Regions from separate parts of the Sporosarcina sp. NPDC096371 genome, predicted to be linked through region 3. Evidence: riboswitches for the same ligand, from Rfam matches in the RefSeq annotation. Region 3 holds a riboswitch; each other region holds the start of a gene.
The links. Region 3 has a riboswitch for lysine ahead of ACIQ0H_RS15300 (Na+/H+ antiporter NhaC family protein). Riboswitches for the same ligand answer to the same signal wherever they lie in the genome.
Positions count from the first base shown of each region.

Region 1: it holds a riboswitch for lysine, as region 3 does, so the genes downstream of both, dapA (4-hydroxy-tetrahydrodipicolinate synthase) here and ACIQ0H_RS15300 (Na+/H+ antiporter NhaC family protein) in region 3, are expected to answer to the same signal.
Region 2: it holds a riboswitch for lysine, as region 3 does, so the genes downstream of both, ACIQ0H_RS19130 (amino acid permease) here and ACIQ0H_RS15300 (Na+/H+ antiporter NhaC family protein) in region 3, are expected to answer to the same signal.

Region 1 is NZ_JBIWFE010000002.1:37,408-47,569, reverse strand. Features, by position in the region: gene ACIQ0H_RS06190 (amino acid permease) at 1-822, shown strand, start outside; gene yiaA (inner membrane protein YiaA) at 968-1,441, shown strand; gene ACIQ0H_RS06180 (hypothetical protein) at 1,575-2,336, opposite strand; gene ACIQ0H_RS06175 (DUF7916 family protein) at 2,677-3,594, shown strand; lysine riboswitch at 3,704-3,881, shown strand; gene dapA (4-hydroxy-tetrahydrodipicolinate synthase) at 4,066-4,950, shown strand; gene ACIQ0H_RS06165 (HesB/YadR/YfhF family protein) at 5,173-5,463, opposite strand; gene ACIQ0H_RS06160 (MDR family MFS transporter) at 5,460-6,863, opposite strand; gene ACIQ0H_RS06155 (TetR/AcrR family transcriptional regulator) at 6,890-7,465, opposite strand; gene ACIQ0H_RS06150 (NADPH-dependent FMN reductase) at 7,677-8,225, opposite strand; gene ACIQ0H_RS06145 (GTP pyrophosphokinase) at 8,704-9,450, shown strand; gene ACIQ0H_RS06140 (ABC transporter permease) at 9,503-10,162, opposite strand, start outside.
Region 2 is NZ_JBIWFE010000009.1:142,088-152,249, forward strand. Features, by position in the region: gene ACIQ0H_RS19110 (DHA2 family efflux MFS transporter permease subunit) at 1-783, opposite strand, end outside; gene ACIQ0H_RS19115 (TetR/AcrR family transcriptional regulator) at 900-1,478, opposite strand; gene ACIQ0H_RS19120 (squalene/phytoene synthase family protein) at 2,525-3,349, shown strand; gene fni (type 2 isopentenyl-diphosphate Delta-isomerase) at 3,439-4,467, shown strand; gene ACIQ0H_RS19130 (amino acid permease) at 5,003-6,511, opposite strand; lysine riboswitch at 6,555-6,732, opposite strand; gene ACIQ0H_RS19135 (hypothetical protein) at 7,086-7,364, shown strand; gene ACIQ0H_RS19140 (DUF2975 domain-containing protein) at 7,571-8,056, shown strand; gene ACIQ0H_RS19145 (DUF2975 domain-containing protein) at 8,150-8,632, shown strand; gene ACIQ0H_RS19150 (helix-turn-helix domain-containing protein) at 8,643-8,858, shown strand; gene ACIQ0H_RS19155 (SDR family NAD(P)-dependent oxidoreductase) at 10,040-10,162, shown strand, end outside.
Region 3 is NZ_JBIWFE010000005.1:303,768-313,929, reverse strand. Features, by position in the region: gene ACIQ0H_RS15325 (ABC transporter ATP-binding protein) at 1-354, opposite strand, end outside; gene ACIQ0H_RS15320 (ABC transporter ATP-binding protein) at 347-1,135, opposite strand; gene ACIQ0H_RS15315 (branched-chain amino acid ABC transporter permease) at 1,125-2,075, opposite strand; gene ACIQ0H_RS15310 (branched-chain amino acid ABC transporter permease) at 2,089-2,964, opposite strand; gene ACIQ0H_RS15305 (ABC transporter substrate-binding protein) at 3,236-4,426, opposite strand; gene ACIQ0H_RS15300 (Na+/H+ antiporter NhaC family protein) at 4,671-6,245, opposite strand; lysine riboswitch at 6,390-6,569, opposite strand; gene yunB (sporulation protein YunB) at 6,624-7,388, opposite strand; gene ACIQ0H_RS15290 (bifunctional metallophosphatase/5'-nucleotidase) at 7,435-8,796, opposite strand; gene ACIQ0H_RS15285 (sulfite exporter TauE/SafE family protein) at 8,812-9,636, opposite strand; gene ACIQ0H_RS15280 (DUF72 domain-containing protein) at 9,636-10,162, opposite strand, start outside.

The DNA.
Region 1 (10,162 bases), on a different contig from region 3:
GGCGATCATACAGCTGTTGGTTTTTCTAACTTAACAAAACACGGTGGCTTCTTCCCCAACGGTTCAACAGGATTTATTGCAGCGATGCTTGTTGTGATCTACTCTTATGGTGGGACAGAAATTATTGGTGTTACATTGGCTGAAACGAAAAACCCAGAAAAAGTTGTTCCGAAAGCCGTTCGCAATACATTAGTACGGATTATTTCCTTCTATATCATTCCGTTCTTCATCATTGTCAGCCTAATTCCATGGACAGAAGTGAATGGTGTACCTGAAAGTCCGTTTGTGATGGTATTTAAAATGATTGGGGTTCCAGGTGCTGATCACATTATGAACGCCGTTATCCTACTTGCAATTATTTCATCGATGAATTCTGGTTTATATGGGTCATCCCGCGTTCTATACACACAAGCGATGGATGGACTTATGCCAAAGATCTTTGCTCGCCTATCTAAAAAAAGTGTTCCTACTTATTCCATTTTATTATGTACTTCTTTTTTATATCTTGGTGTAATCATTTCTTTGTTTGCGGGAAGTAAAACGTTTGAATATTTAATGGGGTCTCTAGGATATACGGTGTTATTTATCTGGTTAATCATTGCGATTGCCCATCTTAAATCACGTAAAACAATGCCTGAACAAACAAGTGGCTACAAAGTAAAATTCTATCCTTATACAACATGGATCGCCATTATTGCTTTATGTGCTATTCTAGTTGGAATTGTCTTTACGACTTCTATAGTCATAACGAGCATTACCCTATCCATCTATGTCCTAATTACGTTATCTTATGTTTTCAAAGGACGCTTTTCCAAAGTCTAAACAAAGACCCATGTGTATAAATTGGAATCAGGGGACACTTGTGACATTAACCGCATAATTTATAGAAAGGATAGATTGTTACAAAAAAACATTGCTGATTTATACTCACATGGATATGATTGTCGAAAGGGGAGGGATACATTCGATGAATAATCATGAAAATGAAGATTTATTTAATAAGGAAAGACAAAATGACCTGAAAATGAAAGTAGAAAAAAAAGATGGCGAGCCCAGTCTAGCTTTCAAAGGAGCTTCCTTGGCAGCGCTGTTAATAGGTGTATTGGCTTATCTCTTAGGTTTATTTAATGCAGGCATGGAACTGAATGAAAAAGGATATTATTTTGCCATTTTAATTTTTGGTCTCTATTCATCTATATCTTTACAAAAAGCAGTAAGAGATAAGGAAGAAGGAATACCCGTTACAAACATTTATTATGGGATTAGCTGGTTAGCACTTATTATTTCTATTTTATTAATGGCCATCGGTTTATACAACGCAGGAAGCATTGTCTTAAGTGAAAAAGGGTTTTATGGCATGGCTTTTGTTCTTAGTATATTTGCAGCAATAACTGTTCAGAAAAATGTTCGAGATACACAGAGAGCAAGAGAAATAGATTGAGTGAATTTCTGAAGATCTTGTACTAAATAACAACCTTTTAACCCCGTTCTGTAACTAGAACGGGGTTATGCTTATTAGATAAGTGTCTGGCGCCATGTACCTGATTTTTAATCGTCACACATAAGGAGGAAATCTATTTTGATTCCCCAAAAGCACCAAGCCACTCTAACGTATGATCCTCAAAGTCCTTTAATGTATAAACGATTTCATTAGCAGCCCATGTTACATATGTTTTAGCTTGATCATCTTCATTGAAATGCATTTGCCCTAAAATTTGTGGCCTCGGATACTGCCCGTTTAACACACCTTCTGATAAGTCTGGAACTACGTTTCCTCCTTCTATCCATTCCACTAACTCGGTTGGTGATTTTTCCATGGAACGCACAAAGATAGTCCAGCCCTGATTGTCGTTCCAGTTTACGACACTTGCTTCACCTTCTGTAAACGGATAGACCAAGAATGATCCTATATCTACATAGTTATCATTTATTGTGAGCGAGGTCTTCAATGCTTCGTCAGCAGCAAACTCATCCTCAAATTTCGTCACCATTAACTGTCCTATATACGTACCTTCTTCTACTTTCGCATCATCCAGCGCTACCTCGCCATCAAATTCATAAAAATCGTATGTCACTTCATCCGCCGTTACCATCGTTTTAGCTGTAACATATTTCCCTTCTTCAACCGGATACATAATCGGTAACGTCACTTGCCACTCTGTTGGTAGAACAGCCTGAAAATCTGCATGTCTCACAGTATCCTTAGTAGCTTCTGTATTCCCCTCTACTGTTTCTGCACGTTCTGTTTCAGATGACGCGGTTGTTTTAGTTTTGTCATTATCACTACAAGCCGTCAACAAAGCAACGCAAACGAAAAAAAGTATAGACCTTCTCACACTTCAATTAAGCCCCCTTTTCTCCTATTAGTGTATAAATATTTTAATGATTTAATGTTTGTTACATTCCAATATTTATTGGTCTTTACTGATATCATAGAGCGAATTCACAAATCATAGTCCGCACGCGAAGTCGGAACTGCGATAAATGCCTCACGTTTCTTGTCATCATGTCATCACGCAAATCAACGGGGCGGAGCGCTAATTTCACTTCTTCCCCATCACTAAGGAGATGCATAAATCGCTCAACCAAGGGTTTATAGAAAAGGTAGATTATTTCAAAAATACATTGCCGATTTAGACTCGTTTGGATAAGATTACTGAAAGAGGAGGAATTTCTGTGAAAAGATTATTAGATTGTACCGCTTCTGATTTTCAAAAAATGAATGGGCAAGACTTAAAGAAATCGATCCGAGCATGTGAGGGAAGAGTGATGTTATCGGAGACAATGACTTCTGTAGCACCCTTATATCCAGGTATCACAAATGCTGAACTTGCAGCTTCCTTTGGTGCGGATTTATTATTATTGAATTTATTTGATGTTTTTAACCCGGCTGTTGAAGGATACGAATGTGATAGGAATGAGTCAATCATCCAAAAGGTGAAGGAATTAACGGGACGTCCTGTCGGTCTAAATTTGGAACCCGTTGATCTTAACGCTGAACAAATTGAAAAGCTGGACACAGTCTCAAAAGGTAGAATGGCTACCGAAGAAGCATTAACAGAAGCAAAAAAACTAGGTTTTGATTTTATTTGTTTAACAGGGAATCCAAAAACTGGAGTTACAAACGATGAAACAGTCGTTGCCATTAAGAAAGCGCGAGAGATTTTTGGCGAAGAAGGATTAATTATCGCTGGAAAAATGCATGGTGCTGGTGTCGCTAACGAAACGGGTAGCGGTATTATTTCAGAAGCGACTCTTTCAAGCTTTATCGAAGCGGGTGCTGATGTTATTTTAATGCCAGCTCCAGGAACCGTACCAGGAATCACGGTGGATACGGCTGAAAAATACGTTCGCTTTGTCCATTCAAAAGGTGCATTGGCCATGCTCACCATCGGAACAAGCCAAGAAGGGGCGGATGAGGCAACGATACGCCAAATCGCACTCAACAGTAAAATGGCAGGCGCTGATATTTACCATATCGGTGATACAGGTTTTTATGGGATTGCGGTGCCCGAAAACATCATGACGTATTCAATCGTCATTAGAGGAAGACGACATACTTATGTAAGAATGGCAGCATCTGTGAGGCGTTGAACGAGGATTTATAGTGCCTCCCCAACAAACAATTTCACTTTCAACTTGCATTTATACCAAATTACGTGTAAGGTGGTAATAATTTAATATTACTTATTTCGAACTTTGAAGTAAGGATAGAGGCGCAAAAACCATTAGTAGACAATCCGAGGATAATGAGATCCTGTGAAGATTGTAGAAAGGGGGATTTGCCGAAGTGGAGAGACACTCATTATCTCAAAGCTGGTTCTGTGTTGAACAAGTACAGGATTGTCATATAGGAGACTATATGGAGGGCTATCTTATGCAAAGAAATAATCTATTATTTCACTGCAACAACGAACCCTCGTTGTTGCTTTTTTGCGTCAATTTATCTGGATTCAGATAAAGCCTCTGGCGGATATCAAGCAGGTACGCCAAGGCATAATTGATAATTGCCCTCCACCCTCTATTTTATTTTTTACTAAAAAAATGAATAGGATGTGGAGAATGATGAATTTCGGACAAGTTGTAACAGCTATGGTAACTCCTTTTGATGAACATGGGGACATTGATTTTGAAGCAACGAGGAATTTGATTGATTATTTAATCGCTAACGGAACGGATAGTTTAGTTGTGTCAGGCACAACTGGAGAATCACCGACATTAACGACTGAGGAAAAGGTCCAATTATTTAAGTTTGCAGTGGAAGTTGTGGGTGGCAGAGTGCCAGTAATTGCCGGAACAGGCTCGAACAGCACAAGGGAATCGATTGAACTAACAATGTTAGCAGAAGATGTTGGTATCAATGCGGTTATGCTCGTCGCCCCGTACTATAACAAGCCATGCCAGGAAGGTTTGTTTCAACACTTCCAAACGATTGCAGCAGCAACTTCTTTACCGATTATGTTATACAATGTGCCAGGGCGAACAGTTGTCAATATCGACGTCGATACAGTCATCCGCCTGGCAGCAATCCCGAATATCGTTGCGATTAAAGAAGCAAGCGGCAATTTGGATGCAATGGCTGAAATCATCGAACAGACGCCCACAGGGTTTTCCTTATATAGCGGCGATGACGGCTTAACGATTCCGGTATTAGCAATTGGGGGAGCTGGCGTTGTTTCTGTTTCCTCTCATATTGTAGGAAATGAAATGCAAGCGATGATTAAAAACTTCAAAATGGGCCATATCAAAGAGGCGGCTGTAGACCACCGTAAATTGTTGCCGATTATGAAAGCTCTTTTTGCCGCCCCAAATCCATCGCCAGTAAAAGCGGCATTGAATCTAAAAGGAATTCCCGTCGGCGGCGTCCGTTTGCCGATGATTCCATTGAACGATGGAGAGCTCCATTCATTGCAACGTACGTTGTCTATTTATGATAATGTGAATGTCTGATCATCATGGGGCCACGGCCACATTCACTCAAACAAACACGTTAGACTGTCCAGAATTTTGGTGTAACTGAACTGTTCGGTTGGGGGCGATTACTACCACATAAGTCGAATCATTCCCATAAAAGAAGCAGGCAGAGAAAACGAAACGTTTCCCTGCCTGCTCTCTTCTTATTGTACAGCTCCTTCACGATTGAATGAATGACTATCACCAATAAAGTAGCACTTATTTTTCTAAAAAAACAAACCCAAACTCTTCATTTTCCACAATAACCTTCATGTCAAACTCCTTCAAAAACCAGGAATTCTCCTCATTAAAGTAAAAAGTAATTCCTTCAACCTCAGCTTTTTCACCTATACTTCCTTCTTTTCCAACGGACATACCTAAAGAATAATTGGGATGTGCAGTAGGAATCCCACCGTAAAGTTGAATGTAATATTGAACATAATCACCTTGTTCTAAATCCATTTCACTTTTATACCACTCAGCTGCTTCCTTACTTACCTCAAAATTCATTTTTTCACCGCTTTTCCACTCTTACTTTTTATACGGAATGCCAATAGTAGACCTAAAACCCCTAATACAGATGCAAGCATAAACGCGTTTTGAATACCCTCCATCGCCGCTTGTTTAGGTTCTTGAAGGAATGTGTTTAAAGATGCATGACTCATCACAGAAATGAGCGTTGCAGTTCCAATCGATCCACCCACCATCCGAATGGTATTATTCATTGCCGTACCATGGGGAATCAGATGCGGAGGTAACGCATTAATGCCCGCTGTCATTAACGGCATCATGATCATAGATACACCATTCATCATAATAGCAAATATCCCTGCAATCCATACAAGTGACGCATCCAGTGATAGGTTTGCATACAAAACCAACGCTATCGTAATGAAGGAAAAGCCACTGACAGAAAGCCATTTACCACCAAACTTATCAAAGATTTTACCTGTTACTGGAGACATAAAGCCCATGATCAGCGCCCCAGGAAGTAGCATTAATCCTGATTCAAGTGCAGTAAAGCTTGCGACATCCTGTGCGTAGATGGGTAATAGTGTTTGAGTTCCTACCATAATCGCAAAGACAAAGACAGACAATATCGTTGTAATCATAAACATAGGTGAGTTAAATACACGGAACTCCAACATTGGTTGTTTAAGTTTCAACTGTCTTGTGATAAATATAACTAATGCTACCACCCCGACACCAATTGACCCGAGAGCTTGTCCGCTCATCCAGCCAGCTGTGCCCGCAATACTAAATCCGTACAGTAGACCTCCCCATCCAAAAGTCGAGAAAATAACAGATACAAGATCTATTTTTACTTGCTTTTGTTCCGTTACGTTTTTCATGAGGAAGAGTGCTAAAACGAGAACAATCAGAGCGACTGGAAGTACAGTATAAAATAGTGAACGCCATGAGTAGTGAACAATAAGAAATCCTGCTAATGTCGGACCTATTGCAGGGGCAAAACCTGTGACGAGCCCCACCATTCCCATGGCAGATCCTCTTTTTTCAGGTGGGAAAAGAGTGAGCATAACCGTCTGCATTAACGGCATCATAATTCCCGCTCCCATTCCTTGAACAACTCTTGCTACTAGCAAGAACGAAAAACTAGGTGCGATTGCTCCTATAAGCGTTCCAAGAGAAAAAACACTTAACGCCGCAATTAAAAGATGTTTACTTGAAAATTTTTCAATGAGAAATGCTGTGACAGGTATTAATATTCCATTCGTTAACATAAACGCTGTTGTCAGCCATTGAGCTTGACTCGCATTAATTTGAAAATCACTCATGATAGGCGGAATGGCTATAATGATTAATGTTTGATTCAAAAGGGTAACAAAAGATGCCGCTAACAAAATTCCAACAATTAGATTTCGGTTAAATGACTGTTTTTCAGCTATCATTTATTTTCAGCTCCTATCCATTACATTTATTTTTTTAGTGCTTCACAAAACAAATCAATCGTATTGATGAAAAAAGGTTCCTCCCATTCATGTAGAAAATGGTCTTTCCATAAAGCAGTGGATGAAAAATAGCCATATAACGTTGTTAAAAAAATCATTGCCTGTGCTTCTACATTTGTCTCCTTCATTCGACTTCTCTCTTGCATGGAAGTGAAATAAGAGATGATTAAATCTTTAAGTTTCATCGTATTTTTGGCAATGACTTGATTTAACTCTGGAAAATCGCTTCTCTCCTGAATCGCAATTAAAAAAATGGATTTATTTCTATTCATCGAATCAAGATAGGACTTTGCTATTAAAGTCAAATCCGTTTCCAAATCCCAAACAATTTGCTTTGCAAAAATTTCTTCAAAACTTGGAATGTAAGAAAACCTTTCTACAGCTGCTTCAAAAACACCCATTTTCGTTTTAAAATGGCGAAAAACCGTCATTTCACTTACTTCGGCATGCTGCGCTATTTCCTTTACAGAAACCACTTGATACCCTTTGTCTTGCATTAATGCTAATGCCGCTTGAAGTATTTTATCTGAAGTATTTTGCATCTCGAATCCCTCCATACTATTTTAGTTTCCAGGTGTTAGTTAGTGGTAACTAACATTGGTATCAAAAAAATATCTTGTAGTATCGTATAGCTAATTAATCGCAAATCCTAGCTACCTTAACACATCGTATATGGTAATTCAATTCCTGTACTTTCTAAAGAAGAAAGGGGTGTAGGAAACCTACAACCCCCAATCACTTCAACTGTTTCAATCAACGAACTGACTTTAATGCAGTCGACCATGAAATGACTTGGTCTAACATTCCATTTACATTTGCATCATGTAATTCAGCAGGCTTAAATTCACTAAAGTTCTCGAAATCCGTAAATAAAGATAATGTTGGGTGGTTACGAACATCCGCAACTTGTAATTCGCCTAAAATTCCACGTAAATGTTCGGCTGCACGTGCTCCACCTGTCGATCCGTAACTTACGATGCCCGCTGCCTTGTTATTCCATTCTGCATAAGCCGAATCAATCGCATTTTTTAATGCCCCTGTAATACTGTGATTGTATTCTTGAGCGATAAATACGTATCCATCCAAATTAGAAATCTTTTCAACCCAAGCTTTCAACCCTGCTTCTTCCCCAGTACCTGCTCCTACAAACGGTAAATTAAAATCTGCGATATCGACGATTTCATATGCTGCATCTCCACGTTTGTCCGCAATTCCTTTTACCCATTCGCCTACTTGTGGACTGACACGTCCTTGTCGCGTACTCCCTAAGATAATTCCGATTGCTAATTTTTCGTTTGTCATTGTTATTTCCATCCTCTCTATTATCAATTGCGCCTCGGCGTAATTGCGTCCAGATTTTGAATCGAGCTTGAGGCCTGCACGACGCAGGTCATGCAACCGTTGGCGCAGGACGCGGTGAACTTAGGTTGCCTTCCTTGACTCCTTTCAAAATCTATGACATCCGCCGGAGGCTTTATCTTTCTTCAGCAGGCTTTTGAACCTCTGGTGAAGAAAGATAAAACATTCTCCAAATTGTAATCTAACCTTATTTTGGCGAAGAAAGGATCCTACTTTCCTTTCTATCGCTAACCACAATGTCACTTTACCACGCAAGTGAAGACGTTTCAACTAAACAACCTTGAAATCAAGATATATTTCGATAGAGAGTGACCAAAACAGCTAATATCCAATGAAAATGCTAAAATAGCTTTAACCCAAGTTCAGTTTTTTAGGGTATTCGTACTATTATTTAATAAGGCGAAGAAAAGAGGAATTTATTTTGAAGCTGGTAAAAGAACTAGACTATAACCAATTGAATCATCTAAAAAAAGAAATGACGAGATTCATGTTGGCCTATAAATTTGCGCTAGACGAAATAAGCACTAAAATCAATATCTTAGAAGAAGAATTTCAATTGATACATGAATATAACCCCATTGAACATATTAATACTCGCTTGAAAACGCCAGAAAGCATTATAGGAAAGGCATATCGTAAAAATGTTGAACTATCCCTGCCTTCCATAAAGGAACATATACGGGATATAGCAGGAATTCGTATTAACTGCTCCTTTAACACTGACATTTATAAACTAAGTGAGATGATTCAAAAGCAAAGGGATATTGAAGTCATTGAGTATAAAGATTATATAAAAAATCCGAAACCCAATGGCTACCGGAGTCTTCATATGATATTAAGGATTCCTGTGTTTATGTCAGATCGAGTAGAACATGTCTTTGTTGAAATGCAAATCAGGACAATTGCTATGGACTTTTGGGCAAGCCTGGAACATAAAATATTTTATAAATTCAACAAATCTGTTCCTGAAAAAATGATAACAGAGTTGAAAGAGGCTGCGGAATCTGCCAACGCATTGGATCAAAAAATGGAGAATCTTCATAGAGAAATCAATGAAATTAAACGAATGGACGAAGAGTTCACCTCAACTACAACCCTTTTTAACGAAAAAAATCAAATCAACATCCCGCTTAAATTCCTGGAAATGATGAATGAGAATAGTAACTAAAAAAAGATGCCAGTCACACAAACAACCATGTTTGAATGACTGGCACTATTTATTAAAGAGGCAAATCCTTCTTCCCAAAGAAACGTATGCCAATGATATAGATAACAATCCCCACAATCCCGAGTATAGTAAATTGCAACCAGAAGCTTTCTCCACTTAAAATAGCAGCTGTATCAAACAATGTATTCACCGATAGATATTTTAATCCTTCCAGGCTATCACTCACTTGGGCCATCAGGTGAAATAAGAAGAATACAACTGGAATACCTGCACCTAATGCCAATGAATGTTTCGATAAATTGAAGATACAAGAGAACATGAACGAAATACCGCTTGTCGCAAACATCAGAAGAAATAAGCCCACATTAAGCGCTATATAATCTGCTATATAAGTACCTAGCTCCCCTTGAGAAACGTGTATGGCTACTATTCCCGCAAGCGTCACGATTACAAACATCGTACTAATGGCTGTAATTAAATACAATGCTTGCGTTCGTACCACTGTCGTTCTCTTAATTGGCGTCGATAACAAATAGGCCATCGATCCTTTGTCTACTTGGGAAGCAACTAAACTATTGGCAGTCATAATAATGAATATTAAAGGCAGTATAACACCATGAATCGAATAAAAAGTTTGTGCCAGCATCCCTAAAAAGCTTGTGTCACCTAACAGACTTGCTAATGGAGTATCTTTGACCATATCAGCCATATT
Region 2 (10,162 bases), on a different contig from region 3:
CAATAACAGCGTTCCTATTGTAAACATGGGATATTTAAATACACGTAAATTGATCATGGGTTGTTTCATCTTAAATTGACGTAGGATAAACAAAACAAGGGCAGTGAATCCTATGATAAATGGAATATAGACGTGTGCAGAAGTGAATGTTTTTTCTGCAACAGAACTTAAACTATAAATTAACCCACCAAAACCAAGTGTAGAAAAGACAATCGATACGACGTCAATGGCTGGTTTCGTAATTTGTGAGACATTATCGATTTGTTTAAGACCAAATACGATTAGCGCCAGATAAAGCACAAGGCTAATCCAGAAAATAAACGCCCAACCTAACGTATCGACAATTATACCTGATAGAGCAGGTCCGATGGCAGGGGCTGTTGTCATCACAAGGCCCAAGACTCCCATGACGGCCCCGCGTTTATGAATCGGGAAAATAAGCAAAATAACATTCATCATTAAAGGTAATAATATACCTGTCCCAACTGCTTGAATGATACGTCCTATCAATAAAACAACGAAGTTAGGGGCTAAAGCTGCTAAAATCGTACCTACAATAGAAAAGCACAATGAGGTAACGACCAATTGTTTGGTTGTAAACCATTGAATTAACAATGATGATATAGGCACAAGAATACCTAGCATTAATAAATAACCAGTAGTCAGCCACTGTGCTGTAGCAGCTGAGATAGAGAAGTCGGTCATAATATTTGTGAGTGCCATATTTAAGGCTGTTTCACCAAACAACCCGATAAAACCCCCAATCATGAGGGCAAAAGCCATAGCTTTCGGATTACGAACTTGTACAATTTCTGAAGATGTCAAAATAAACTTCCTTTCTGTAAAACCGTGTTATTAGACTGGTCTATATAATTTAGTGCGGAAAGAAGTTCCTTTACTTACTTTGTAAGTAATAAAGGAATCATCTTTTGAATCTGTAATAAGGGCTCACTTGATTTTCTCGTCAAGCAAAGTGTTACGCCGCCTTCAATGAGTGCGTTCGTCGTAATACTAATTAACCGTGCACGCTCTTCTGAATAACCACTTGACGTTAATTTTTCAATATAAATGTTATCCCACATATCAAAGGTTTCTTCGCAGATTTGTCGTAAATTTTCATTGACTAGTGCCGTTTCAGCTGCGAGTAAACCAAGTGGTACAGTAGGTAGTTCGGCTAGCTTCTCGACCTGATTAAACTGTTCAGCAATCAATTGAATATTATATTGAATCGCTTCAATGGGATCATCAAAAGCGTTTAAACGTGTCCGAATATCGGCTGCAATTATCTGTCCAGATAATTGGATGGCCTCAGCAGCTAACTGCTCCTTGCCATTGGGGAAATGATAATATAAGGAGCCCTTCGGAGCGCCACTTTCCTGTAAAATTTGATTTAAACCAGTTGCATGGTAACCATTTAAATGAAATAATCGCGTCGCTGCTTGCAAAATTTTTTCACGTGATTGGTTTTTATTTGACATGCTATCCATCTCCAAATTATAGTGATTGGTCTACATAAACAATAATGGAATAGTTTTTATATGTCAAATCACGCGTGTTGATTAACTAAAATTAACCAGTAAAACTTAATCTACTACTAGGTACTCCATGTATAATTGCTGTTTTGGATTGCTTTGGATTTAACAACTTCTATTCCATTACCGTGCTATTTTTTATGTATAGGGATGCGACTTCGCCGCATCCCTATACATGTTTACGGTAATCGTATGGTGGTTGTTCATTCGTCGCTCTCCAAAATCACAGATACACAAGGTGCTAATACTTTTTGGGAACGAGGGAATAGCGGGTTTTTTACTTGGAGAGAAGCGGCCAAAGATATAATTTTGGCCGCTGATGCCTTCGCCATGGGCTTTTCCTTTTTCATGTTAGGGAGTTTCACTTTCAATAGGACTTTACAGGACGAATTGTAGTGTATTTCTTCTATGATAAGATTCATAACCTTGCTTATAGTAAGGCAGAAACACATTGTACAATGTACTAGAGTGCCCGAAATTGCATCTTCGGGCACTTACAATCTCTGTAGAAGGTTATCTATTCTTGTGTTTCAAAGTAACCGCATTTTTAACTTAAGCATTGTAGGTACGCGGCAGGCAACTATTTGCACCAAGATTACCAAAAAGAGTGTGTTTAGAAATGACAAGGTCATTTCTAAACACACTCTCTCCTCGGTAATGATGTCGTGAATACTTCGACGGAAGCGAACCGGAAATAGTCTTGTGAAAATAGTGGTTTCAAGCCTTTGCTTACCTACAATTTATGCAAGTAAATGGTTAATCAAGAGACATGATGTCAAATGAAACTTATTGTAAGCGGTTTTCTAGGCATCAGTGCGCCCACACGATTCAATAAGAATAGTGCCGAAGGGGAGTATTTAGAAAGCGGAAGCGTTTTTTATCAATCTCTTGGTTATATATGCGTTATTTTTGCTTTTTTTAGTGAATTTTTTTGAAAATTGAGTTACGATAATGAGTATAGTCAGATTTATACAGGGAGGTACTGAATTAGAATGAGTATGTTTCCGAAAGATGCAATGCGTGTGCTAAAAGAGACGAGTCGTACATTTTATATTCCGATTACTTTTTTGCAGAAAGAGTTAAAGTATTCGGTTGCATCTGCCTATTTAGTATTTCGGGCAATTGATGAGATTGAAGATCATGAGGAATTGGACAATGATGTGAAAAGCACGATTTTAATGCAAATAAGCGAATTATTTAAACAACCATTTGATAACGAAGCGTATTTAAATATTCTTGGACAAACAAAAGAGCAAATGCCTGAAGTGACACTTCGTTTAGGAGAATGGCTGCAAGTTTGTCCGAAAGGTGCCTTGTCAATTGTGACAAGCGCTGTTTGTGAAATGGCATATGGAATGGCGAAATGGGCAAAAGAAAACTGGGAAATCCGCACACGTGAAGATTTGGATGACTATACATATTACGTTGCAGGGCTTGTTGGTGTCATGCTGTCGGACCTTTGGGAGTTCTATGGCGAAGACAAAACAGATCGGGAACTTGCTATCGGTTATGGGCGTGGTCTACAGGCGGTAAATATTTTACGCAATGAGAAGGAAGATTTGGATGAACGTGGGATAAGCTTTGTACCCGAAGGCTGGAACCGTGAAGAACTATTCGACTATGCAGAGGAAAACCTGGCAAAAGCAGATGAATATATGAAGTCTCTTAACAAGAAAACGATTTTATTATTCTGTCGTCTGCCGCTTGCCCTGGCTCATAAATCGTTAAAAGCGATGAAAGAGGGGCGCGAAAAAATGACACGTGCAGAAGTAGAACAAACGGTGGAAGAAGTTCGAATTCATTCATCTCAAGTGTAGAGGGCTTGTATGTGTTGCAATCTGCCGGCTACAACATAGAGCAATAACGAGATTTGTACGAATCTAGATAGTAAAGGCAGGTGTTGGCGTTGACCAATTCAATCGAGCAAAGAAAATCTGATCATATTCAAATTACGTTGAACGAAAAAGTGACGGGGGAGTCGATTTCCACAGGATTAGAGTCGTTTGCGTTTATCCATAATGCACTCCCGGAAATCGCTTTTGACGACATCTCCATTGAAACCGCTTTTCTTGATTTTGCATGCAAAACACCGTTCCTTATTAGTTCCATGACGGGTGGGACAGCCCTAGCCGAGAACATTAACCGAAACTTGGCTGTAGCGGCAGAAGAAAGGGGATGGGCCCTTGCGCTCGGGTCCACTCGGGCGCTGCTCGATAGCGATGGACATCCATCTTCTTTCCTTATGAGGAAGTACGCACCGAGTGTCCCTATCATTGCAAACTTGGGCGCCGTTCAGCTCAATTACGGATACAGTGTCGAGGAATGCAGGAAAATTATCGAGATCACTGAGGCGGATATGCTTGTCCTTCATCTGAATAGTATTCAGGAAGTGATACAAGAAAAGGGAGATACGAATTTTAAAGGGTTATTACAGAAGATAGAACAACTGTGTAGCGTGCTGGAAGTTCCAGTCGGGGTCAAGGAAGTCGGATGGGGAATCGATGGCCAGACAGCCCAAAAGTTATGTGAGGCCGGTGTTGCGTTTATCGATGTCGCCGGAGCGGGAGGCACTTCTTGGAGTCAGGTGGAAAAGTTCCGCGCCAACGACCCGATCCTTCGTGTTGCCGCTGAAGCATTTAGCGAATGGGGGATACCGACAGCGGAATCCATCCGAATGGTTCGCGGCAAGATTGGGAACCGTCCGCTGATTGCGAGCGGTGGGATGCGGACGGGGCTGGATGGCGCTAAGTCCATTGCGTTGGGTGCCGATCTGGTCGGATTCGGGCGTTCCATATTGAAGGAAGCGACCCAGAGCACAAAAGATGTACTTGAGGTGATGAAAATCCGGGAAATGGAACTCCGGATGTCAATGTTCGGAATCGGGGCGCAGACGATTCAAGAATTGAAAGACACCCCGCGCTTGAAGGAACGATGATAACAGATCTTCGGTTGGCTTAAGAAAGATCTGGACCTTACAGGCGCGCAGTATGGGTGTCACTTACTAACTTTTTTAATGTGATTTTTGGTTAGTGAATGTACACCGAATGTAAAATATATATTTTCATTGGTGCACTTTGTCATCCGCATTTATCAAAACGTTAATCTTAATAAAAACATTAATATATCAACGCTTACAGGTTGTTTCATCACAAATGAAATAGCCTGTTTTTGTGAGCTAGGCATGTGCAACTGTCTATAGGATCCAAGTCTCGAACCGTGAGGGTAAAACGGTCATCATTATGACGAGTAACGCCGGAACGGGCGACAAAAAAGTAAGTGTCGGGTTCAATCAGACCGTACATGAATCCGTCACCATGCTTGAAACGCTAGGGAACTATTGTGGATGACGAAATTGTTGTTCGTAAATTATAATGGCATTACCCATATTTATTAAGGAAAGCCTCCTTCTGCGATTGTTCATCGTGGAAGGAGGCTTTTAAGTGCTGAACACTCAGCTACTTTATTTATCATTATTTATTTTCAAAATCACAATCTTTCAATGGAACTAACTTCGTTTTATGTTTTACTTTATAGACGAGCCAAACGACCAAGAACAGAGGTAGTCCGATATAGGAAACGAATGCCCCATTCCAATCGATCTTGCCGCCCATAAAGGCTTGAAAGTTTTGACCTAAAATAATGAACATACAGAGAGCCAACGCTAGTAAAGGACCAATCGGGAACCATTTTGCGCGGTACGGAAGGTCTTTTAGGTCATGGCCTTGCGCAACATAGGCTCTGCGGAAGCGGTAATGACTAATGGCAATACCGAGCCATGTAACAAATCCCGCCATTCCGGATGCGTTCAACAACCAGATATAGACAACACCATCTCCGAAGAAAGTAGATAAAAATGCAAGGGAACCAACCAGCGTAGTTGCAATTAATGCATTAACCGGCACGCCTCTTTTATCTAATTTCCCTAAAAATCGTGGTGCTTTGCCATCGCGCGCTAAGTCCCAAAGCATTCGAGTCGAGGCATACATGCCCGAGTTACCCGCGGATAAGACAGCCGTTAAAATGATTGCGTTCATAACGGATGCAGCAAATGCAAATCCAGCGCGTTCAAAAACGAGAGTGAACGGGCTCACTGTAATTGCATCACTCAATAATCGGGGATCTGTATAGGGAAGAATCAATCCGATTATAAAAATCGATAAGATGTAAAAAAGAAGGATTCGCCAAAATACAGAGTTAATGGCCTTTGGGATTGCTTTTTCCGGATTTTCACTCTCACCAGCTGCTACCCCAAGTAATTCTGTTCCTTGGAATGAAAAACCTGCAGCCATGAAAATACCAAGAATCGCAAAGAACCCGCCGTTGAACGGAGCGTCTCCAATTGTAAAGTTGGTAAAGCCGATAAATTCCCCACCCATAATCCCGAAAATCATTAAAAATCCAGTAATAATGAAGATAATGACCGTCACGACTTTGATCAGCGCAAACCAGAATTCAGCTTCCCCAAATCCTTTGACAGACATATAGTTGAAGCCGAACATAATGACAAGTGCAAGTGCACTCCAAATAAATGAAGGACTTTCTGGAAACCAGAATTTCATAATCAATACAACTGCAGCAAGTTCAGCGGCAATCGTAATCGCCCAGTTATACCAGTAATTCCAGCCGATTGCAAACCCAAATGCTGGGTCAACGAACTTTGTCGCGTAGACCTTGAATGAACCCGCGACTGGCATGAAAGCTGCCATCTCTGCAAGACTTGTCATTAAGAAGTAAACCATAATCCCGACAGCTGCATAGGCAACGAGTGCCCCTCCAGGACCGGCAGTATGAATTGCACCACCACTTGCTAAGAAAATGCCTGTTCCGATCGATCCTCCAAGAGAAATCATCATCAGGTGGCGTGCCTTCAGTGTTCTTTTTAATTGTGTTGGATTCGATGACGTTGATGAATTCGCCAAGTTGTACACTCCTTTTTTTGTTGGAAGGTTGAATTTTTTAGGGCAAATAAAAACAACCATCGAAGAAAATCGACGGCTGAATAATATAAGTCCGATTAATCCTTCCGAAGATAGTTCTCCACGTAAAATACGTGACAATGATGTCCCTCTTCGAACACATCACCAGCATGAATAGACAATGATCTATCCAAACTTCGGCAACTTATCCTTTCAAACGGAGTCCTAAATGTCATTGAATCTCGTCCGTCCTACTCTTATAAGTTGCGACCTCTACCCCATCAGTGAATGGGAGTATTTAATTAATATAAAAAGTATAGCACTTCTTATTAATTATACAATGGAAAACCTTGTTATTCTACCTTTCGTAATTTTCGATAAAAGTATATAAGCATAATGATGAAACACGTCATCCGATTCGGATTCAATCGGAACGCATTTAAACGAAGTCTTTCAACAAAATGAGCAAGCGGCAAATTTATGTTATGAGGAAATCCAATTGCGTAAACAATTGTACAAAGCGAAACAGAAAGGGGATACCCCGCAAGTAAAAGTGAAGGTTGCAGATATTGAGTTAATTGTAGAAGAAAAAACAGAAATTCCTATGACAAAATTATAAGTAGCGAAACAAGTGAAAATGAAAGGGATCGCAGAAAATTCACTTGATAGCGTGTACTTGATGCTTGGAGATTTACAAGTAACCATTGAAGAAAATGATATTGCCATTACGATTTCTTTGGAAGCAAAACAAGCATTGGTCAAACTAGGGTACGACAAGCGCTTCGGTGCCGGACCACTGAGCAGAGTTATTCAAGATAAAATTGAAGATCCATTAACGGACCTCGTTTTGGAAGAAAACATTGGAAAAGTCCATGTTGGTGTTGAGGATGAAGAAATTGTTGTTCGCAAAGTGTAATGGCATCACCCCCTGAAAATAGTTTCAAGAGGTGTTTTGGGTTTGAATCAGTTTAAAGTGACTAGCATTTCTTTGGTATGAGGAATGCTTTTTCAGCTGAAATATAATGATATCGATAAAAACTATTGATAATGAATAATTATTTATTGCAAAACGATAAATATGATGCTAAAATCAGATTAGCAATCAATAAGTGAGGTGATTTTATGAAACGGAAGCAAGGTTCAACCATTTTCTTGAAGGTAGTTGTTTTTCTTATGGCGACTCCGGTTCTTGCTTTGTGTCTCTTTTGGTTGCCTGGGGTAGCGAGTAGGGATGCAGCAGCGAATCCAGAGACTGCATACTTGCAATATCCATTTTTAGCGTGTTCATATGGATTGGCTATTCCATTTTTTATTGCGTTGTATCAAACATTTAAACTGCTAACCTACATAGATGCGAATAAGGCCTTCTCAGAATTAGCTGTCCATGCATTGAAGGTGATCAAATACTGCGCAATCACAATTAGTATCTCCATCGTACTAGCAATCGTCTTTATCGCACTATTTATGGAAGGGGATAGAGCGGGCGTGATTATGCTGGGATTAATCGGCACAGTGGCTTCAGGCATTATTGCAGCTTTTGCGACACTTCTTCAAAAGCTGTTACAAGAAGCACTGGATCGACGGATAGAAAATGACCTGACGATATGAAGTGAAATAACGTGATTTTGTTATTTTTTTATCAAGTAAAAAAGATGATTAGGGGAAAATGTGAATAAAAAATAAATCAGCGAGGTGCTTTTTATGAAAAGAGGAACAACCTTATTTTTAAGGATAGCTGTTATACTAATGGGAATTCCAATTCTTGCTTTGTGCATTTTTGTAGTGCCTGAGATCGCGAGTTTTACAGCAGAATTATATCCAGATATGGCTTTTTTGAAATATCTAATTTGTATCGATTTGTATGCAGCAGCAATACCTTTTTACTTTGCGCTGTATCAAGCTTTTAAACTGTTAAACTATATTGACAAAAATAAAGCCTTCTCGGAATTATCTGTAAGAGCTTTGAAGACAATCAAATACTGTGCAATCGCAATTAGTAGCTTGTTTGTGATAGGCATGCCACTCTTTTATCTTTTGGCGGAGGCAGACGATGCTCCAGGTGTCATCGTAATCGGAATGGTCATCATTTTTGCTTCAATGGTGATTGGCGTCTTTGCTGCTGTTCTCCAAAGACTTTTACAAGAAGCGATCAAAATAAAATCAGAAAATGATTTAACGGTCTGAGGTGAAAACAATGGCGATTATTATCAATATTGATGTAATGTTGGCTAAAAGAAAAATGAGTGTAACGGAACTTTCGGAGAAGGTTGGCATCACGATGGCAAATATTTCGATCCTGAAGAATGGGAAGGCGAAAGCGATTCGATTATCTACTTTAGAAGCGATATGTGAAGCGTTAGATTGTCAGCCAGGAGATATTTTAGAATATAAAAGTGATGGAGACAAGTAAGGATCATATTCAAATAAAAAAAGTAGGATCCCAATGGAGATGATTGATGGGAGGAATGCTATCTCCGTTTTTAAATTCAGCGATGATCCGGTGGGTAAATTATTCATCTTTATTTTGATGCATATCGATCATTTCTGTGGGATCTTCCGATTCAGTTTTAATGAGTTGGCCAGTGGGATGGAAAAAAGGATAACAGGAACCATGTTGACCGACTTGATAGACTCATTCAATAAGAAAAACACTGAAAATCCATCAGCGGATTTTCAGTGTTTTTTTGTTCGATGCTCTTTGAATAAACTGTCGTGTTCTCATTTAACACTGAATTGTTCTAGTACTTAGTACTCTCGCCTCTTTAAATTCTCTCACTAATAATGATATATGTAATTGCTGAAAAAGTGTCAAATGCAATTTAAACACCCCAATGGGCTTACATTCTGGGAGACAGGTATCACTATTTAGGCGCTCATCTGAACTTTCTAGACTATAGTTTGTGATACATCGAAAACTGAATAAAAAATGAGACAAACCAAAACACCTTTCGTTGAAAAACGGGTATTGAAACCCGAATTATACAACTGGAAAGGTTTTTTTTGGGGGAAAATAGTGAGTTATCCAGTGGAAGTAAGAATGAATTAAATTGAGATGTGCTTAGTCTAGTTAGAAACTAAAAATCCAGTGTGATTCGAATAATGACGCACTCAGACTGCACCGAAATATCGATAAGGCTATCGGAAAATAACAAGTATCATACGAAGTAAACAGTTTGATCTATTTCGTTCTCCTCGAATTTGATTGGCTCCCTCAATGCGCTTAGCACTCAAAACGAACATCTCCTTATAAACATAAGTGGTTTAGAAAGAAGGTACTATTAATAACAAGATAACTATTAGTTATGTATATCATATTCTTTTTTATATCAAATCATTTATACAGTTGACTAATCAATCGAGTTCATATTGTTGACACATTATAGATTTCATTCTATTATGGTTACATAAAGTAACTTGTTGCTTAAAAGTTCCTTATTAATTCTATTGATTGGTGGTGGGCATTGAAAGTACTGTCATTTTTAGTAGGATGGTAAATTTTTTCAAGGGACAAGTTAGATGAGTGGTAATTCTAAGTTTCAAAATGGTTGTAGGATACTTAAAAATAATTTAAAAACAAAGGAGAAGATCATAATGAAAAAACTTGAAGGGAAAATCGCAATGATTACTGGTGGAGCAGGTGGAATTGGTATGGGTATGGCAACTGCTTTTGTGAAAGAAGGAGCAACAGTAGTAATTGTCGACTTAAATGAAGAA
Region 3 (10,162 bases):
ATAGACCTTTTGAAAATCTTTTTTAATACCCGCCTTATCTTTTCTTAAAAAAGCACCTAATTCAATATTCTCTTCCACACTCATATCCGCAAACACGCGCCGCCCTTCTGGCACATGTGAGATGCCTGCTTTTACAATGGCTTGGGCTGGCTTACCCGCTATTGATGAATTCAAATAGCTGATGGAACCCTCTTTCGGTTTCAATAAACCCGACAACGTTTTCAACAATGTGCTTTTCCCGGCTCCATTTGCACCAATCAATGTGACAATTTCACCTTCATTTATTTCTAACGAAACACCTTTCAGGGCATGGATACTTCCATAATAGACATTTATATTTTCGATTTTAAGCATGCTCATCATGCACTTCCTCCCCCAAATAAGCCTCGATTACTTTTGGATTATTACGGATTTCCTCAGGAGATCCTTCGGCAAGAAGTACACCATGGTCCAATACGTAAATACGCTCGCAAATCCCCATGACTAAGTTCATATCATGTTCAATTAATAAAATCGTTAAATTGAATTTCTCACGAACAAAAGCGATTAACTCCATCAATTCTTTCGTTTCCTGCGGGTTCATCCCAGCGGCAGGTTCATCAAGTAATAATAACTGAGGTCCTGCCGCTAATGCCCTAGCAATTTCTAATCTACGCTGTTTCCCGTAAGCTAAGTTTTTCGCATCTTCATCTTTGTATTTATCCAATTGAAAGATTTTTAAGAACTCCATTGCCTTCTCTTCCATTTCTTTTTCACCAGAAAAGTGAGCAGGAAGGCGTAACATCGAACTCAAAACCGAATGCTTAGCCAATGAATGGTAAGCCACTTTCACATTATCTAGCACTGATAATTCATTGAACAAACGGATATTTTGAAACGTCCGGCTAATCCCTTTGCGCGTAACCTGATAAGGCGCCATGCCATTAATGCGTTGCCCGTTCAGTAGAATGTCGCCTTCCGTTGGTGTATAAACACCCGTTAACAAGTTAAAGCTAGTTGTCTTGCCTGCACCATTAGGTCCAATCAGACCAACAAGCTCACCTTGCTTAATTTCCATATTAAAATTCGAAACGGCTTTTAGCCCACCGAACTGTATACCAACATCTGTGACTTTAAGTAACGGTTCACTGGCCATGTTTGCTGCCTCCTTTCGAACCTCTCCATAGCTTGAAATAATCGGTAATTTCCATCGTACCCATTAAACCTTTAGGGCGATAGAGCATCACAATAATCAGTACAAGACTATAAATAATCATGCGTGTTTCGGGATATCCTTGTAAGAATGTAGAGACAAGCGTCAACAGAATCGTCGCCAAAACTGCACCTGACAGACTTCCAAGCCCACCTAACACGACATAAATTAAAATATCAATTGATTTTAAGAATCCGAAGTTTACAGGTTGAATAATATAAAAATTATGTGCATACAAGGCACCTGCAATCCCTGCAAAGAAAGCACCAATAGCAAACGCTAGAACCTTATAATATGTTGTATTAATACCCATTGCATCCGCTGCTATCTCATTCTCCCGAATCGATATACACGCTCGACCATGCCGCGAATTGGTAAAGTTAACAATCACAACAATCGTGGCAAAAAGGCAAATAAATGTGTAGGTCCAATTTGTTAAATGAGCGACTTGCATACCTGCCGCCCCACCTACATAATCAGTATTCAAAAAGACAATTCGAATGATTTCCGCGAATCCAAGCGTGGCAATCGCTAGATAATCTCCTCTTAACCGTAAACTTGGAATCCCGATAATTAATCCTGCAATGGTAGCCATGACTCCTGCCGCCAAAATAGCAATTGGAAATGGCAGATGTAATTTCATCGTGACAATCGCCGATACATAGGCACCGACTGCTAAAAACCCAGCATGACCCAATGAAAACTGTCCCGTAATCCCAATCACTAAATGCAAGCTGACCGCCAACATAATATTGATGGACATGAAGACAATCGTATTGATATAGAAGTCATCCAATATCCCCACGCTGATGAGGAGTTGAACAATGGCATAAGAAACGATGGATGTTCCGATAAATAACCAAAATTGTTTTGATTTTTTCATGATGTTATTTCACCTACACTTTCTCACGTGTATTTTTACCAAAGATGCCTGACGGTTTGAAAATGAGAATTAGGATTAAAATGACGAATGCCGCAGCATCTCTCCATAAAGAGAAACCAAGTGCACTGACAAACGTTTCTACCACTCCCAGCACAAGACCTCCGACCATCGCTCCTGGGATAATTCCAATTCCACCAAGAACAGCCGCGACGAATGCTTTCAAACCAGGAATAACCCCCATCAAAGGGTCAATCTTTGTATAATAAATACCGAAAATAACGCCTGCTGCTCCAGCTAGTGCTGATCCAATCGCAAACGTCGCTGAGATTGTGTTATCTACATTGATGCCCATCAATTTAGCAGCTTCACTATCATAGGAAACAGCACGCATCGCTTTTCCAATCTTCGTTTTATGTACAATGAATTGAAGAATGATCATTAGGCCGATCGAAACAGAAAGAATTAAGATGGATTGACTACTAATTTGAACACCTAAAATAGAAAATGATTTATTGGCTAATACCGTTGGATACACTTCTGGTTGTGCCCCACGCATATAAATAACACCATTTTGAATCAGAAGAGATACCCCGATTGCCGTGATCAGTACAGCAATTCTCGTTGCATTGCGTAATCTTTTATAAGCAATTCGCTCAATGATAACACCAATGATGGCACAGCTTGTCATCGATACTAACAATGCAGGAAAGAGTCCAAGCCCCCACCCAGCAATCGAAAAATACCCAATGAATGCTCCAATCATGAATACTTCTCCGTGTGCAAAGTTAATAAGTTTTATGATTCCATAAACCATTGTATAGCCCAATGCTATTAACGCATATATACTTCCGAGTGAAATACCGTTTATCAGTTGCTGTAACCATTCCATGCACTTTTCACTCCTTTAGTTGTTCTTGATAGGATGAAATAAAGAATTCCGTTGAACTCGCTGTGGCGCTAGGGAAGGATTGAACTACATCCTTCCTCGGGAATGCCTCCCACCATTAGCCAAGCAGCTTCGCCGGCCAGTCTTATGGCTTCGGCTACCCCTGTTAAGGCGCCTTCGCTCAATGTATACATGCATTCAATATTTCAACTTTATAAAGTAGGCAATAAAAAAGGAATGAGAGGATAGCCTCCCCCCATTCCTAGCACTTGAATTAAGGATTTACTTTTGCTCTAAACACTTGTTCGCCGTCTTTGTATTCAAGAATTGTAGCCGCTTTGACTGGGTGGTGATTTTCATCTACTGAATATAACCCAGTGACCAGTTCAAGGTCTTTTGTTTCTGCTAAAGCATCTTTAATCTTCACGGAGTCTGGTCCACCTGCACGCTTGATAGCATCTGCAAGGAGGTAAACAGTGTCATAACCAAGTGCGTTAAATGCATCTGGTGATTTTCCATACTTCTCTTCGAATTTTTTATTGAAATCTTGGATGATTCCATCCGGATCTTCAGAAGAGTAATGATTTGTTGTGAATGTATTGTTCAATGCATCCGCACCAGCCAATTTCAATAGAGTTGGAGAATCCCAACCATCAGCGCCCATAAGTGGAACATCGATGCCCATTTCACGAGCTTGTTTAACAATCAACCCCACTTCTTCATAATAGCCGGGGATAAGAATAAATTCTGGATTTGCTGATTTAATACGCGTTAGGGTAGAACGGAAATCTGTGTCTTTTCCTAGATAAGATTCTTCAAGGATTACTTTGCCTCCTGCCGCTTCAAAATCTTTTTTGAATGCAGCTGCAAGACCTTTTGAATAGTCACTTGAGTTATCCGAGTAGATCACAGCGTTTTTCACCTTTAATTCTTTCGCTGCAAAATTCGCTGCAACTGTCCCTTGGAATGGATCGATGAATGATGTACGGAACACAAATTCATTGACGCTGCCATCCTCTTTAACTGTTACCGTTGGGCTTGTTCCAGATGGACTGATAAGAGGCACTTTATTGCCATTGGCAATTTCAGCCTGTGCAACTGTTGCACCACTTGTTGCTGCTCCGATAATTGCTACAACTTTGTCTTTAGTGATCAATTTAAGTGCTGCACTTGTCGCTTCAGCAGGGTCTGACTTATTATCGACTTTGACGATTTCAATTTCCTTACCGTCAATTCCACCAGCGTCGTTAATTTCATCAACTGCAAGATCAATCCCGGACACTTCCGATGTTCCATAAGAAGCAACACCGCCTGTTAACTCTAGGTTGACCCCGATCTTAATCGTGTCGCCACCCCCACTGCCTGAACTGCCACCGTCCGCATCTTCACCTGTACCACATCCTGCCAATAGGCCAACTGCAAGGGTAGCTGTAGCAAATACGCTTGCGAATTTTTTAAATTTCATTTAAAATCCCCCTTTGTTTAAAAATTCCGATAACTCTAAGCGTAGTGCTTTGAATCCTCAGTCTTCCCCCCATATGTTCATTTTCAAAAGCAAGAATCGATTGTTTACTACTTTCATATTGTTTTAAATCTTATTGCTAGTATATATAAATGACTGACTATTGTCAAAACATCTTTTTATCCAAAAAATCGCATTTCCACAAAAAAAGAAACGATGAAATTTCATCGTTTCTCATTGTTTATCATTATACTGATAGCTGAGCTGCTGTTTTTTTCGCATTTATCGTCCAAACAGAAAACAGAACGATAAGAATAATAATTACAGCAACAAGGCCAAGCCACACGGAACCTGTAATGCCCAAAATGATATAACCAGTAGCAGCTATTAGCGCACTAATGATCGCATAAGGTAACTGAGTTGTCACGTGAGCCATTAGGTTACTACCCGCACCCGTGGATGACAGGATAGTTGTATCCGATATCGGTGAACAATGATCGCCGAAAACTGCCCCAGCCAGAACTGCTGCTAATGCTGGTAATAACATTTCCGGTGCAGCATCAATCATAATGGTCCCAGCAATCGGTAATAGAATCCCGAAAGACCCCCATGATGTCCCTGTGGCAAATGCCATCAGCCCGGCAAGAACGAAAATGATCACTGGTAAAAACGCGACTGGTAGGTCTGCATTCATTACAACTTCAGACAAGTAAGCCCCTGTATCTAGTACTGCGATTAAATCCGTCAATGCCCATGCAAAAACGAGTATTAGAATAGCCGGCATCATCGCATTCACACCACTCACGAATGCACGAATCATCAGCTGTACACTAGCCGTCTCATTCTGTTTCATCTGCATACTATAGAGAAGTGCAGCAACCACAGTTCCAGCCACTCCGCCTGTAAGCAACGACAACGGTACGTCCGTATTTTCAAAAATCGTCCAAATGCTCATCGATCCACCAGCCTTATAGCCGGTCCAGAACATCATCGAAAATGTCACAACCACAAGTGTTACAATTGGCGCCACAAGATCACGTACACGCCCATGTCCATGCACAGGAAAATCCTCCTTCAATTGACCTGGAATTTCCTTATCAGGATCAAATAACTGTCCCTTGTCTGTCGCAAGTCGCTCATGCTTCTTCATTTCAAACAGATCGACATCCGTCCATGCAAAGAAGAAGACCATTGCAAGTGTTGCCACAACGTAAAAATTCATAGGTGCCATCATGATAAAGGCGGATAATGGAGAATAACTGATTGCCGCAGCCCCTCCAAAAATAAGTGCCATTTGTCCGATTAAAAAAGCTCCCCAGCTAGAAATGGGAGAAATCGAACAAATCGGTGCTGACGTTGAATCAATAAAATAAGCCAATTTCGCACGGGAAATCTTATGCTGATCCGTTATCGGACGAGCTATCTGCCCAACCGCTAATGCATTGAAATAATCATCCACGAAGATAGCAATCCCCAAAACTACTGTTAATAATTTTGCTCCACGCTTTGTTTTAATACGACTTACAGCCCATTCCGCAAATGCTCTACTACCGCCGGATAGACTAACAAATGCCGTTATGACACCGAGTAAAAGAATAAATAACATGATATAAATATTATACGTATTTAATTCTCCTCCATCCCAGAAAGAGACGATCATGCCGTTCCATAAATTCTTTACAGATTCACCTGGCGAAAATGATGCTGCTAGTACAGCCGCAGCGACAATTCCCGACCCAAGTGATAACAATACTCGTTTCGTCGCCAATACCATGCCAATGGCAATGAGTGGCGGTAAAATTGAAACCCAAGTTCCTATCATCCTATAATCCTCCATATTGTTGGGTTGAGGCCCTTCATCAGAGAATAAAAAAACCGGCTCCTATCGACACTTGGGTAAGTGTATCAGGAAGCCGGCCTTATCTACGTTTCGTTTGTTGGATAAATATACTTGCTTATCTAACGTACGACTTGTAGCTCATCATACATCAAAAAGACGTATGACAGTGCTATTCCTATTCGGAATAACCCCAGCCTGATGGACTCGACAATCCCATCAAACTTCGGCAAAGCTTCCTTTTACATACGGTCATAGATGTCAATCTCGCGTGTGTGACTGATAAGCAATGCAGCCTCTACCCAATCGGTATTTTAATTACTATACTAGCCTATCAATAATCTCGAACACTTTCAAGTCTTATCACTTCTGATCCGGCAGTTTGACCGGAATCTCTATATTAGGCGCGGCATTTCCTCCATTACTGAATACCGGTGGAACAGTTCCCTTGATAATCGTCATTGCAACTGGAATTTTCTGTACCACTTCACTTTTCCGCGAGGCAAGCGGCACGATAATTTGAACATTTACCGTCACGACCACATTCACTTCGACAACTGCACTGTTAATCCCAAATTCAGTAATGGTTGATTCAATATCAGTATGCACGTCACCAATGATATGAAAGCGGATTGGGATTTTCGGCCCTAGGTTACCAAGCAGCGGAATTTTCAGTGCCTGCGCCAGTGGTACAAAAAAGACCACTGCTCCTTGACCTTCCATGGCTTCAGGGTCATATTCAAGATTGTCTTGCATCGGCAACATGTCAAGATTCCCTGTTTCAGCCTGCTTCAAATAATTGGCGACTAATGCATGTATATCCCCCATCACTCGGTTGGTTGCATCACTATTAATAGAGATAGCTCCAGAAGTATCATTGGGGATTGGTGCAAAAATCTCATCGTTACTTGGCAATTTTAACTCCTTTGATTTGAGTGCTTGATTTATGACATGAGCAGCGATATTCGTTGTTTGCACTTCCGCATAATCACTATAAATTGGGGTGAGTCTCATATTTACTATGTATAAGAACAAGGCAATTGCGACTAAAGTAGTTGGGATAAGGAGCGGTAAAAACTTTCGTTTCTTTTTCCTCGATTTTCGAGTAACTTGCGAGTTAAATTTCAAAACGACTCCTCCTGCTGTTACGTTATGCAGAAAAGGAGCCGTATATTCATTTATTCAGTTCCATACCATACCAACCTAACACATCTCTGATCAATTCAGGCATGCAGTAGTCTTTCTTTGCCTGTTGAAAAGAAGGGAAGAAAAAGCCAAATGTAAACATATCCAGTGTAGCTACTGTATACGCCTGTCCTGAGACAACTTCACGGTTTCCTGCGTACAGTTTGCCATGTCGATTTTTATACAGTCGCTCATGCATCATTGCCCCCATGAGCGTACCACGGAAACCCAGTCCCTTTATTTCAATTCGCGGCCATTCTTCATTCAAAGACAACTCATAAATCTCTAATAACTCTGTACCATCTAATGTGATGATACAAGGGTTTATAGGGTGTGGAAGTAGGGTATGTAAACTTTCCCTCGTGACCCAACCTTTTTCTAGGCCTCCAAGGAAAATACCAGCGTTAAACAACGCACAATCCGCTTGTGTATACGCAATTAGTGCCCGACCAAAAAAGGAAGCTAACGGGCTCGGACCAAATAAGTTTTGTGGCAACGGCTCGGAATTATAGAATACTTTTTCCGCCATTGCCTGCTTTCCCGATTCAATAAGTGCATTCACTTGCTGAATATCTTCTTCAGTCCGCGTAAGTTGATCCGACCTGTAAAGCTCCGCAGTCATATCCATCACTTTTTTCGCTTGGACGTCCACATGCACCGTCACATGCCCAACATATTCCCCGTATTTCCCCGTAGCCGCTAGCAACGTATCGCCTACCAACTTGCCTTCGTGAAACAGGTGGTGTGTGTGCGCCCCAAAAAGCACATCGATTTCAGGGCATTCCATCGCGAGTTTTTCATCTTCTGTAATCCCCATATGCGACAGACAAACGACTAGATCCGTTTCCCCTACAATGGACTTAGCAATCCGTTTCAATTCCTGCCGTGGCGACGTCACTTCCCAACCTAGCTTCGAATAGAACGTCGTGTACTGCGCTGTCGCGCCGATGACGCCTATCCTTGTCCCCTGTCCTGTGACGTAGATTGTGTAAGGCAACGCCCATGACGGACGCTCTCCATCTTGTTCAAATAAATTACCAACAATCACCTTAAATTTGGCATCTTTATATAAGGAAGAAAGTGCTTCTTGCGACATGGTAATTCCTTCGTTGTTGCCAATCGTGACCGCATCAAAACCCGCCTCGTTCAATAAACGGATATTCCCTTGCCCATTTGTCCCTTCCGTAAAAGGGTGTGAGCGATCGACGTAATCCCCGATATCGACTACATAACAAGCCTCTCCATTGGTCAAATGCTCCCGCTTTTTATCGCATAAAAAGCGGCTCATTTGCGGCCAGTTTTCAAAGTGACTATGTACATCATTTGTATGATAAAAGTGAATCGTTTCCATTTTACTTATCGTAACTCACCCCCAAATTCCGTCGATAATCGAACGGATCCCTAAGATTAACAAAATGATTCGCAAAGCCAATACGAGTGTTTCTGACTTCATTTTTTGATTTAACATGGCTCCAATTTTTGCTCCGATATAAGCTGCTGGAACGACCGGAATGACGTACAGCCATGGCACGTTCCCCAGCGATATATGAGTGACCGAGTTCACAATCGCCGACAAGAATACCATGAACATCGATGTCCCTACGGCAACGTGTGGAGGGAATAAGAATAGCAGAATCATTGCCGGCACCATAATGGAGCCTCCCCCAATGCCGAATAATCCTGATGCAAAACCAACACCGAATGTGAGAAGTAAAGCAAACCACACGGGATAGCCAAACACAAACGTCTCTCCAGAACGGTCCGTGAATGTTCTTTTTTTACCATGATCGACAAACCATCTAACCGGTTTTAAATATTTTCGGACTAATAACAATGTCGATAAAATAATCAGTAGTATTCCGAAGTACAAATTAAATGACGGTAAATCGAGCCCTTTATTCACAAATGCTCCAAGGAGCGTCCCTGGAATACTGCCTGCAAAAAAGATCAAACCACTTCTGTAATCGATGGTTTTTGCTTTCATATAGGAAAGCGTAGAAGCAAGTCCTATTGCAATCATCATAATCACGGAAAGACCAACGACTGTTTGCGGGGTAATCCCATCAATCAGCCCTAAAGTGATACCAATAAAAAGGGTGACTGGCACGAGAATCACGCCACCACCTAGGCCAACAAGCGCCCCTATAATTCCTGATGCAAGACCAATAATGGCCAAAATAAGATATTCCATTAAAATTCTCCCTCAAAAAAGTTGAGCTGTTTCGGCGTCAGACTTTCGTAGTTGATGTTAAGCATTTTTTGAAATTGCTGCGCATTTTGTGCTGCATGTCCGCCGGAGTTATTATTAAAAATAACGAATACTTCCTTTGTTTCAGCTTGTAATTTTTCTACAGCTAGCTGTATTTCTTTCAATTCAGCCTCATTGTAATGATATAAGTACCTCACCTTCCGCCACGCCTGATCATCGCCGGTTGTATTGCGCCATCCTTGGGTATTACGACCGTGTAGGCGAACGAGCACTTTATCTGGCCGAGTCGCGTCCGCTACAAGCGGTATACTCCCTTCACCAGCCTGCGGTTCATCACAAACGGAATGGATAGCATTCAAACTGCGCAAAAACAGTAGTGTCTTTTTCTTAAATTCAAGTGAATACCATGACTGATGTCTAAATTCTATGGCGATATCGAAGCCACCCAATTTATCGCAAATGAACCGAATTTCATCGACATTGTCCTTCGTACAATCAAACCAAGGCG